One region of the Marinobacter sp. KMM 10035 genome, then DNA from elsewhere that is predicted to be linked to it. Evidence: predicted binding sites of a transcription regulator. Region 1 holds the regulator's gene; each other region holds the start of a gene.

Evidence for each region. Region 1 encodes LexA, which represses DNA repair genes until DNA is damaged. Its sites were predicted from a motif close to CTGTNTNNNNANACAG; they were not measured.
Region 2: the regulator LexA is predicted to act here: its motif matches at 1,633-1,648, upstream of imuA (translesion DNA synthesis-associated protein ImuA).
Region 3: the regulator LexA is predicted to act here: its motif matches at 1,389-1,404, upstream of recN (DNA repair protein RecN).

Annotation. Positions count from the first base shown of each region.
Region 1 is NZ_JBBVMG010000001.1:1,896,809-1,900,084, forward strand. Features, by position in the region: gene AADB16_RS08510 (amidoligase family protein) at 1-975, opposite strand, end outside; gene lexA (transcriptional repressor LexA) at 1,205-1,813, shown strand; gene AADB16_RS08520 (cell division inhibitor SulA) at 1,857-2,348, shown strand; gene AADB16_RS08525 (hypothetical protein) at 2,357-2,617, opposite strand; gene AADB16_RS08530 (DUF6586 family protein) at 2,668-3,168, opposite strand.
Region 2 is NZ_JBBVMG010000002.1:189,673-192,948, forward strand. Features, by position in the region: gene yghU (glutathione-dependent disulfide-bond oxidoreductase) at 1-518, opposite strand, end outside; gene AADB16_RS12845 (monooxygenase) at 577-879, opposite strand; gene AADB16_RS12850 (DUF2897 family protein) at 1,019-1,192, shown strand; gene AADB16_RS12855 (4a-hydroxytetrahydrobiopterin dehydratase) at 1,183-1,521, opposite strand; gene imuA (translesion DNA synthesis-associated protein ImuA) at 1,666-2,355, shown strand; gene AADB16_RS12865 (Y-family DNA polymerase) at 2,361-3,276, shown strand, end outside.
Region 3 is NZ_JBBVMG010000001.1:1,137,408-1,140,683, forward strand. Features, by position in the region: gene recN (DNA repair protein RecN) at 1-1,360, opposite strand, end outside; gene grpE (nucleotide exchange factor GrpE) at 1,607-2,209, shown strand; gene dnaK (molecular chaperone DnaK) at 2,313-3,276, shown strand, end outside.

The DNA.
Region 1 (3,276 bases):
GTTTGCAGAAGTTTCCTGCCAGCTTGTAGTCAGATTGCGTAAGCTGATTTTACGGCTGTCCCTGAACAGGGTGCGCAGTTCTTTCAAATCCTCAGCATGATTCGCCAGTTGTTCGACTACGACCCAATCATTCCAGACAGTAGAAAAATGCCATTCAGGATTGTCGATGTCACAGTCCGGAAGTCTGTAGTGCAGGGTGGGCCTGCTTTTAATACGGGGGTCTTCGACGTATTCGTCGAGCAGCGATTTGTCGAGATGCGCGAACAGGGGCAACAGATCCAGCGCCCGGTTTCGTGTGGGGTTGGATTCGAGATAATCCACCATCATCTGCCGCTGATCTGGCACATAGTCGTCCTCAATCAACAGGTCAGTGTACTTGCTGCTCCATGGCTCAATATATGGCGTAAATTTTCTGCTGATGTCCAGCTGATGGCGCGCCTTTAGCCATTCATATAACACTGCAAACGCCTGATAGTAGCGCACGAGTGTTGTCGGCTTGAGATCCGGCAATTCAGGGTTGAGCTGTAAGCCGAATGCAAAATAGATCGCGTTTCTGCTACCCAGTGCACCCGCCTCCCTGAGCTCGTCGACCAGAGTCTCAATCTGGCACAAGTCTGAAAACTCCATGGGCGGGCTGACAATCTCCAGCGGCACAATCAGTTCAGCCGCTGCGTCTATAACCTCCATTGCTTGCCCGCCAAGTTCCCGAATGGGTTGGGGTAAGCGGTCGTCTGCGAGGTCCAGATCCTTGATTGGGTCTGAGTCCAACTCGATAATAAAATGACCAAAGGGTGTTTCAAGCGTGCTTACATAGCGGGACTCCGGTTTTGATTTACCGCCCAACAATTCGCCAGCCAGATCTACGAGCTCCTGATACCCCAAACCGGACAATTCAATCTCCACACCCACCCGGCGCTCTTTCCCGTCGGCTGTTTTGGCAATGTCTGGCATGTTTAACGTGATGATTCGATTCATGGTTCTCTCTAAAGGCGGAGTGTGAGGTTTTTAACTTTATCACACTACCAAAGCCTTACCAGTCAGGGGGCTTCAAGAAAATGAAGTGCTTGGCTTTACACTGGATAAAACACTGTATATAGTGATTTAACTGTATAAAAAAACAGGATGGTTGAATCACTGTATACGCCATCTCTTATAAGACCCGGCTTGTATAAGCCCTGCATGCAGCAAGCGGAGCAGCGAAACAATGAAGCTGACAGCAAGACAGACTCAGGTACTGGAAATTATTCGTCGATCTGTAGACGAAACCGGCTATCCACCTACACGTGCAGAAATTGCGACAGAGATGGGGTTCCGTTCGGCGAACGCTGCGGAAGAGCACTTGCGAGCACTGGCGCGTAAGGGTGCCATCGAAATGGTTCCAGGTGCCAGCAGGGGAATCCGCTTGCCTGAAGTTGCTGAAGATCCAGGCCTGCCGGTAATTGGCCAGGTAGCTGCGGGCAGTCCTATTCTGGCGCAGGAGCACGTTGAAGAGCATTGCACACTGAAGCCGGAATTCTTCTCGCCGTCCGCTGACTATCTGCTTCGAGTCAGAGGTATGAGCATGAAGGATATCGGGATTCTTGATGGTGACCTGCTTGCTGTACACAGTACTCAGGATGTTCATAACGGCCAGGTGGTCGTGGCCCGGGTGGGTGATGAAGTGACTGTGAAACGTTTTAAAAAAGAAGGTTCGAAAGTCTATCTGATCGCCGAAAACGAAGAGTTTTCGCCGATAGAAATCGACCTGAAAGAGCAGGAATTGTTTATTGAAGGGCTGGGTGTGGGTGTTATCCGGCGTTCCGATCTGCACTGATCGGGCGGGCATAACCACAGACGCATTGAAAGGCGGGTAATTTATGGAACAGTTAAGTTTTAATCAGAATATTGCGTGGCAGCAGAGCGTTATGCCAGGCCTGATATCGGAATACGCAGCCCCGAAACAGCGCACGGTTATTCGGGCTCGGCACAAGCCCGATGTGGAAAGCACCAAGCCGGCTGGCAATGTGACGGAAATCATTCTCCCGGAAGGGCAGGTAGAGAACTTCCAGTTGCTATTGCCAATGCTGACTCAGCTGAACCAGGAGAAACGCTGGCTGGCGTGGATAGACCCGCCCCAGGCGCTGGTGAGTAAGTGGCAGAAGATGCACGGCATTGTGACCGGTGAACTGCTGGTTCTACGCTCCACCGCTGAACACCCGGCTCGCCAACTTGCTGAAATAGCTCTCAGCGCGGGTACCTGCCACGCAGTAGTTATGTGGACAGGAAAGCTGGGTAAAACAGCGTTTGCCTCCTTGCAGGAAGCAGCTGCTAAAGGTAACAGCCACGGGGTTGTTCTCAGGCAGCGTTGAGCCTGGTCTTAATGAAGGGTGTATGCGGGCTGGGTGTCTGAAATGTCCAGCTCGTCATCCTCCCAGTCGATGTCGTGAGAGACAGTTCCGGCGGCTTCTATTCCAGCTGCAATCATGGCTTTGGCCACAGACATATCCCGATCTCCCATCATTTCACGGGCTTCATCTGAAAACGAAATTTTGACCAATGGCGCGTTGTCGTCATCGATGCGCCGCAGGGCGTAATCGCCGTTGTTCAGTTGTACAATTTCAAAAAACGATGGTGACATTTCAATAACCTTTTAATGTTGAGAACCTGAGGCTGTGTGCTCGGTAGGGGTTACCACTCGCCGTGCTGCGCTTCCAGATTGTCGGTAAACTGTTTCATGGCTTTCAGCGTTCTTCTGAGAGCTTGGGCTGAGCGGTCTGGCCCAAGCTCTGTTGAGACGGCAATAATGTTTTCTGAACTCACCGTCTTCCGTGTCGCGGGCGGGCTGTTCTGAGCAGTTTCGAGTTGCTCAATGTGGCTCCACCAGCTTCCGCTGTCCCGCTCGAGGGCGGTAAGCAACTCAATTTCTGAGGCCTCATCGCCAATAAGGCTGGCGAGTTCTGCGAGAGACAAGGGTCCGTTTGGGCGCTTCTGGTAAAACTTGGCAATCATTACCAGCAATAACCGCTTTGCCCTCAGTAGTAGCTCGATAGAGCCTTGTGTTGCTGCTTCCTGTTGCAATTTTTGCGGTGGCGCCGAACTTCCTGTAATCGCAGTTTGGGCCGCGACATCAAGTAACGTGCTGGCAAGAAACAATTTTTGTGAAACCAGCGAATACCATTGAGAAGCCATCGAGCGCTCACCTTAATTAATCAGCCATTCTACCATTTTGGTTTGCAGATTTCTTTATCCCCCTTCAGACTTGCGCCCAGGTGACAATAAAACACAATTAATGACTTG
Region 2 (3,276 bases), on a different contig from region 1:
TCGTACTTCTCTGGCGCATAAGCATAGAAGTGTCCGAAACCACCACCCACAAACGCGGCACTGCCCATTTGCCAGAACAGCCAGTTAAGTGTCTCGGTACGAGCAGTGATATCCGACGGCAGAAACTTATCAAACTTCTCAGCCAGATAAAGCAGTATGGAACCAGACTCAAACACACGAACAGCAGGGTCCTGCGAGTGATCCATCAACGCGGGAATCTTGGAGTTGGGATTCACATCCACAAACCCGCTACCGAACTGCTCACCTTCATTAATGCGAACCAACCAGGCATCGTATTCCGCCTCGCTGATGCCCAGCTCCAGCAGCTCTTCCAGCATTATTGTGACTTTTACACCGTTTGGTGTCGCCAGTGAATAGAGCTGAAAAGGATGCTTGCCAATCGGCAGATCCTTCTCGTGAGTAGGGCCTGCAATAGGGCGGTTAATATTTGCAAATGCACCACCGCTGGCAGATTCCCACTTCCAGACTTTAGGGGGAACATAACTGGGATCGCTCATTATATCGGACTCCTTAAATGCTGTTTGTTTACTACGGATCTATGGGGATACCAGAGTTTCAAATCGGCCCTGCTGTAATCTTGGATAATGCCTCGTTTACATCAAAGATCTTGGCGTAAACCTTTTCAACACCCAGCTCCTTAAGCCTTGCTGTGTGTTTCTCAAGATAGGCTTGCGCAGTCTCTTCCGTTTTAAAAAGATAAATACCGCCCGCATCTTTTTCAGACTCATTTTCCGTCCAGATTTTCCAGATAAAACCGGGCTCTTCCGTGATGGAAACGGCGAGATCTCTTAGCGCCTCAGCCATTTCTGAACCAAACGGACCCGTGAAAGGAAAATCGATCTGTAATAGTTTTGCCACCTGGTAGCACTCCTGTTTTCGGCAGACACTGCCATAATGCTTTATAAGGGGTGGAATGTGCCGCCAACCCGGCCGGGACATGCCACTATAGAGAAAGCCATTTCAACAATACTACTCCAACTAAAAAGGAGCCTGACGTATGCCAATGATAGGCTGGATTTTTATACTCGCCGCCTTGGGTCTGATTCTGGGCAGTTTATTCATGCTTCGGGACTCAGCCAGAAAAATGAGCATTCCCAAAGACAAGCTGGAAAAAGTCCGCAAGCGCAAGGCGGAACTTGAAGCCGAGGAAAAAAAAGACGATCAGTGGTAAGCCGAGTCTGTTCTCGCTGCCATGATAAAATCATTCTTGTGCAACCCACCGATTGAGTGGGTCCACCAGCTTATGGTCGCCTTCCCATATTCCAGCAAAATGGCCGGATGATGATTTTCTTCCTCAGCCAGCTCCCCTACCGTGTTGGTAAACGCCAGGGCCTGAGCAAAATTCCTGAATTTAAATACCCGGCGTAATTGTTCTTCGCCATCAACACTGAGAATGTCCCACTCCTGAACGTCTTTATGCAGTGACCGTTTCTCTTCATCAGTTACCTTGGGGGCGTTCGCACTACACGCCTCACAACGCAGTTCAGCCAGTCCACTCATGCAAAACCTCCGAGCCGATATCCGAATTCTCTACCGCTACACATAATACAAGATGGGCCCGGTCATACATTTTATCAACCGGCGTCTTGAAATCGGCCCCTCTTCGGAATACTGTATATTTAAACAGTATTCCGAGATTACACCATGAGCGAGCTTCTTAACACGCTAATGCAGGATGCCCGTGTTTGGCAGGGACACAAACACAACAAAACCACTCAACCGGCAGAACCGACCGGTTATCAGGCCTTGGACAATCAACTTGGTGGACTTGGTTGGCCCCGAGGCGCCTTGAGCGAGTGCCTTATGGATGCGCCTGGTATCGGTGAGCTGACCCTGTTAGTGCCACTAATGCAGAGACTCTCGCAAGATGGCAAAACGGTGTTCTGGCTGAATCCGCCATACACACCCTATGCTCCGGCACTGGCGCGAGAATGCATCAACCTGGATCAGGTCATCATGATTCACACCGATGATAAAGACGATTTTCTCTGGACTCTGGAAAACTGTCTACGTTCCCCGGTTACCGGCCTGGTTATCGCTTGGCCCGGCAAACTGGCTGCTCGGGAAGTCCGGCGTTTGCAGTTGGCGGCTGAAGCTGGAAGCAATGTTTGCGTGCTTTTTCGTGAGCGCCACTACGTGGAACAAAACTCCCCCGCTGCATTGCGCCTTGAGCTGGAGCCTGACCATCAGCAGGGCCTGAAAGTGAATGTGGTCAAACGCCGCGGCAGCTGGCCGGGCCAACGCTGCTCGCTTGCCATAGCTCATCGGGCAAGCCTGTCTCACCATGAAGCGCCCCGCGTGGTTCAAGGCCCATGGCCTGAGGCAGCACGGTAACTTCTATGCTTTGGCTGCATTTGCACTTCCCTCACCTGCTGCTGGATCACATTCGCCGCTCCGGTGAAAACGTCGCGGCGCTGGTGATTGTGCAAGGTTCCGGACAGAAGGTAATACAGGCCTGCCCTGCCGCCCGGGATCTGGGCGTGAAAGCTGGCATGCGGCTAAAAACGGCCGTCAGCCTTGTGCCGGATCTGGGAATAGTAAGAGCAGACCAACCACAAGAAGCCCGCATTCTGGAAGACCAGGCTCTCTGGATGTATCGCTATGCAGCTCATATTGTGCTGGTTCCGCCTAACGGTTTGTTGGCTGAAATCGGCAGTCTGCAGCGATTGTACGGTGGCCTTCCGGCAGCTTGGAGAACAATAGAAGAAGTACTGCACGAACGTCAGCTTACAGCCTGGATGGGCATAGGCCACACACCCTTGGCAGCAGGGCTTATTGCACGCAATAGCATGGGTGAATGCACATCTGACACAGCCCAGATACTCCAGACTCTAGGCAGACTGCCACTGCAAGCTGCGGAGTTTGATGCGCGCACCAGCACACGCTTAAAACGGCTCGGCTTGAGCACTCTTGGTGAAGTCTTCGGTTTACCCCCGGCAGAAATGGCACGGCGACTATCCCCGGAAACTTTGGCGACTATCCAGAAAATCCAGGGCTCCAGAGCGGATCCTCAGGCCCCTTGGCAACCGCCACATCATTTCCGGCAACAAGCAGACTTTGTACAGGATATAGAGCACTCACAAGGGCTGCTTTTTCCATTGCACCGCATGCTCTCTGAACTGGAAAAAGATCTGTGTTGGCGCCAGCAGGATACTGATTGTTTATTGTTAGTGCTCCAGCATCGGCACGGGGAACCCACGTGCCTTCGCATTCGCACTTCCGGCCCAGAACACCGCGCGGAGGCATTTTTGAGCC
Region 3 (3,276 bases), 760 kb from region 1:
GTGTGGTGGATGTTTGCGCAACCACCACTTGAATTGCCAAGCTGATTCGTGAAAGTTCGCCGCCGGAAGCAACTTTTGCCAAAGGCCTTGCCGGTTGCCCTGGGTTGGCGCTTACCAAAAATTCTACTTCTTCCAGCCCGTGAGGTGCTGGCTCGTTCTGATTGTTATTGCTCAGGTGAGTAACAAACTGAACCGACGGCATGCTTAGCTGGGCAAGCTCACTTGCGATGCGTTGATCCAGCTCCCCTGCTGCTTTGGAACGAATGCCAGAAAGCTTGCCGGCCAGTTCATTGAACGCCGTGCGGTGGCTTTCAAGATCCATTCCCAGTTGTTCCAGACTGCCTTCGCCGCCGTCCAGTTCCGCCAGTTCTGCACTTTGCCGCAAGTGAAATTCCGGGAGTTCCTCGGGGTTGATGCGGTGTTTGCGGGCCATCTGGTAGATCGCGCTCAGCCTGTCCTCTACTTCGGTCAGTCGGGCTGGGTCTGCTTCATAGTCATCCACAAAGTGGCGGAGGTTGTCGCCGGCTTCGCTGATCTGAATTTGTGCTTCGTTGAGCATTTGAATTGTGTCGGCCAGCGCAGGTATTTCGACCGGCAACTGTTCTAGTTGCTGCAGCGCTTGGCGCAATAAACCTGCGGCGCTGGTTTCATCTTCTGTGCACAGCAAAGCTGCCTGGTGGCTATTATGAAGAATGGCATCGGCCTGGCTCAGTTGTGCCTGCTCTTGCTCAAGTTCCTCCTGCTCTCCTTCATTCAGTGCAAGGCGATCGAGCTCCTCCACTTGGTAGCGCAGCAGTTGTAGTCGGGCTTCCGACTCCTCCGCATTTTGCTGGCGTTCGATCAGTTTTGTGCGAATCTGGTTCCAGCTTTTCCATGCTTCACGGGTCTGATTGGCAAGATCTTCAGCGCCTGCGTATTCATCGATCAGCTTGCGGTGGGTTTCTTTTCGTAGGAGTGATTGGTGCTGATGCTGGCTATGGATATCCATCAGCAGTCCGCCCAGGTCTTTCAGGTGCGCCAAAGGGCAAGGTTGGCCGTTAATATACGCGCGTGACCGTCCGTCCTTGCTGATGACCCGGCGCAGAATGCAATCGCTGTCGTCATCCAGTTCATGGCTTTCCAGCCACCGCAGAGCGTCCGGGATGCTCGAAACATCGAAGGTGGCCGTAATGTCTGCACGCTTGGCGCCATGGCGCACAGCGCCGGCATCGGCGCGCCCACCCATGGCTAACCCCAGTGCATCCAGCACAATGGATTTGCCCGCTCCTGTTTCACCAGTGAGGGCCGTCATGCCCTTGCTGATTTGCAGTTCTACTCTTTCGGCGATCGCGTAGTTGGAAACAGTGAGCTGTGTGAGCATGCAGAAAACCTCCGCTCTTGAAAATGTACTGTTCGTTCATACAGTGACTGTGAATATATACAGGGGTTTTCGGGTTTGCAATCATTTGGCTGATTTTTTCTTCAGGAATGGGGGATTTAATGGTTGAAACCTGAGCGGTGAGCCCCATATCGGTTCGCAATAGCATTCTTCTGGCTCCGTCGAGTCAGAGCCTATGTTCAATTGGCCGCGTTTAGGCCGGCCGCCGAAGATCTGGCAGGAGTATCCATGAGCACCGAAGAAAACCGCAACGAACAGTTGGATGAGTTGAATGAAGCCGCCAATGCCGCTGCTGAAGATGCGCAGTCTGGCGAGCAGGGAGTGGAGCAGGAAGAGGTTTCCGAGCTGGATTCCCTGAAAGAGCAGCTGCAGGATTCACAAGAGCAAATGCTGCGCTTGCATGCGGAAATGCAGAACGTGCGTCGCCGTGCGGAGATGGATGTTGAGAAGGCGCACAAGTTTGCGTTGGAGAAGTTCGTTAAAGAGCTGCTACCTGTAGCAGACAGTCTTGAGAAGGCGGTTGAGAGCACGGAAGGCCAGGAAGGTGCTGGTGAGTTGGTGGCTTCTATCCGTCAGGGCGTTGAAATGACGCTCAATCTGTTTGTTTCGAGCTTGAAGAAGTTCAATGTTGAGCCCCTGAACCCGGTGGGTGAGCCATTTGATCCCCAGCAGCACGAAGCCATGTCGATGGTGCCTGCACCAAATGCTGAGCCAAACAGCGTGGTAGCGGTAATCCAGAAAGGCTATCTGCTGAACGGGCGCGTAGTGCGTCCTGCAATGGTGATGGTGGCCAAGGCTCAGGATGCACCAAAAATTGACGAGCAGGCTTGAAAAGCTACCCAAAGCGCCAATATAGCCATTAAGCAAAACTAACCGGATTCATGTTTTCCGGGCAACCATTAAGTACCGCATTCAGAAGAACTGGAGTGATTAAATGAGCAGGATTATCGGAATTGACCTTGGAACCACCAACTCGTGTGTTGCCATCATGGATGGCGACAAGGTCCGGGTTATCGAAAACGCCGAGGGTGATCGCACTACCCCGTCAATCATTGCCTACACCGATGACAATGAAATTCTGGTGGGTCAGTCAGCCAAGCGCCAAGCGGTCACTAACCCACAGAACACCATTTATGCCATCAAGCGACTGATTGGTCGTCGATTCAAAGATGACGTTGTTCAGAAAGACATCAAGATGGTGCCCTACAAAGTTGCCGAAGCAGATAACGGCGATGCGTGGGTAGAAGTTAAAGGTCAGAAAATGGCGCCTCCCCAGGTGTCTGCAGAAATTCTGAAGAAGATGAAGAAGACTGCAGAAGACTATCTGGGCGAGAAGGTAACGGAAGCGGTAATCACCGTTCCGGCTTACTTTAATGACAGTCAGCGTCAGGCCACTAAAGATGCTGGCCGAATTGCAGGTCTGGAAGTAAAGCGCATCATCAACGAGCCGACCGCTGCTGCCCTGGCTTATGGTCTGGACAAGAAGACCGGCGACCGCACGGTTGCAGTTTATGACTTGGGTGGTGGTACCTTCGACCTCTCCATTATCGAAATTGCTGATGTTGATGGCGAGCACCAGTTTGAAGTTCTGGCTACCAACGGTGACACCTTCCTGGGTGGTGAAGATTTCGATATGAAAATCATCGAATTCCTGGCTGACCAGTTCAAGAAAGACAGTGGTATTGATCTGCGCGGCGACTCGTTGGCCATGCAGCGCCTGAAAGAAGCGGGCGAGAAAGCGAAGATTGAGCTTTCCAGCAGCCAACAGACCGACGTTAACCTGCCGTACATCACTGCAGATGCCAGCGGTCCCAAGCACATGAACGTAAAGTTGACCCGTTCCAAGCTTGAGTCGTTGGTAGAAGATCTGGTTGAGCGTAGCCTCGAGCCTTGTAAGG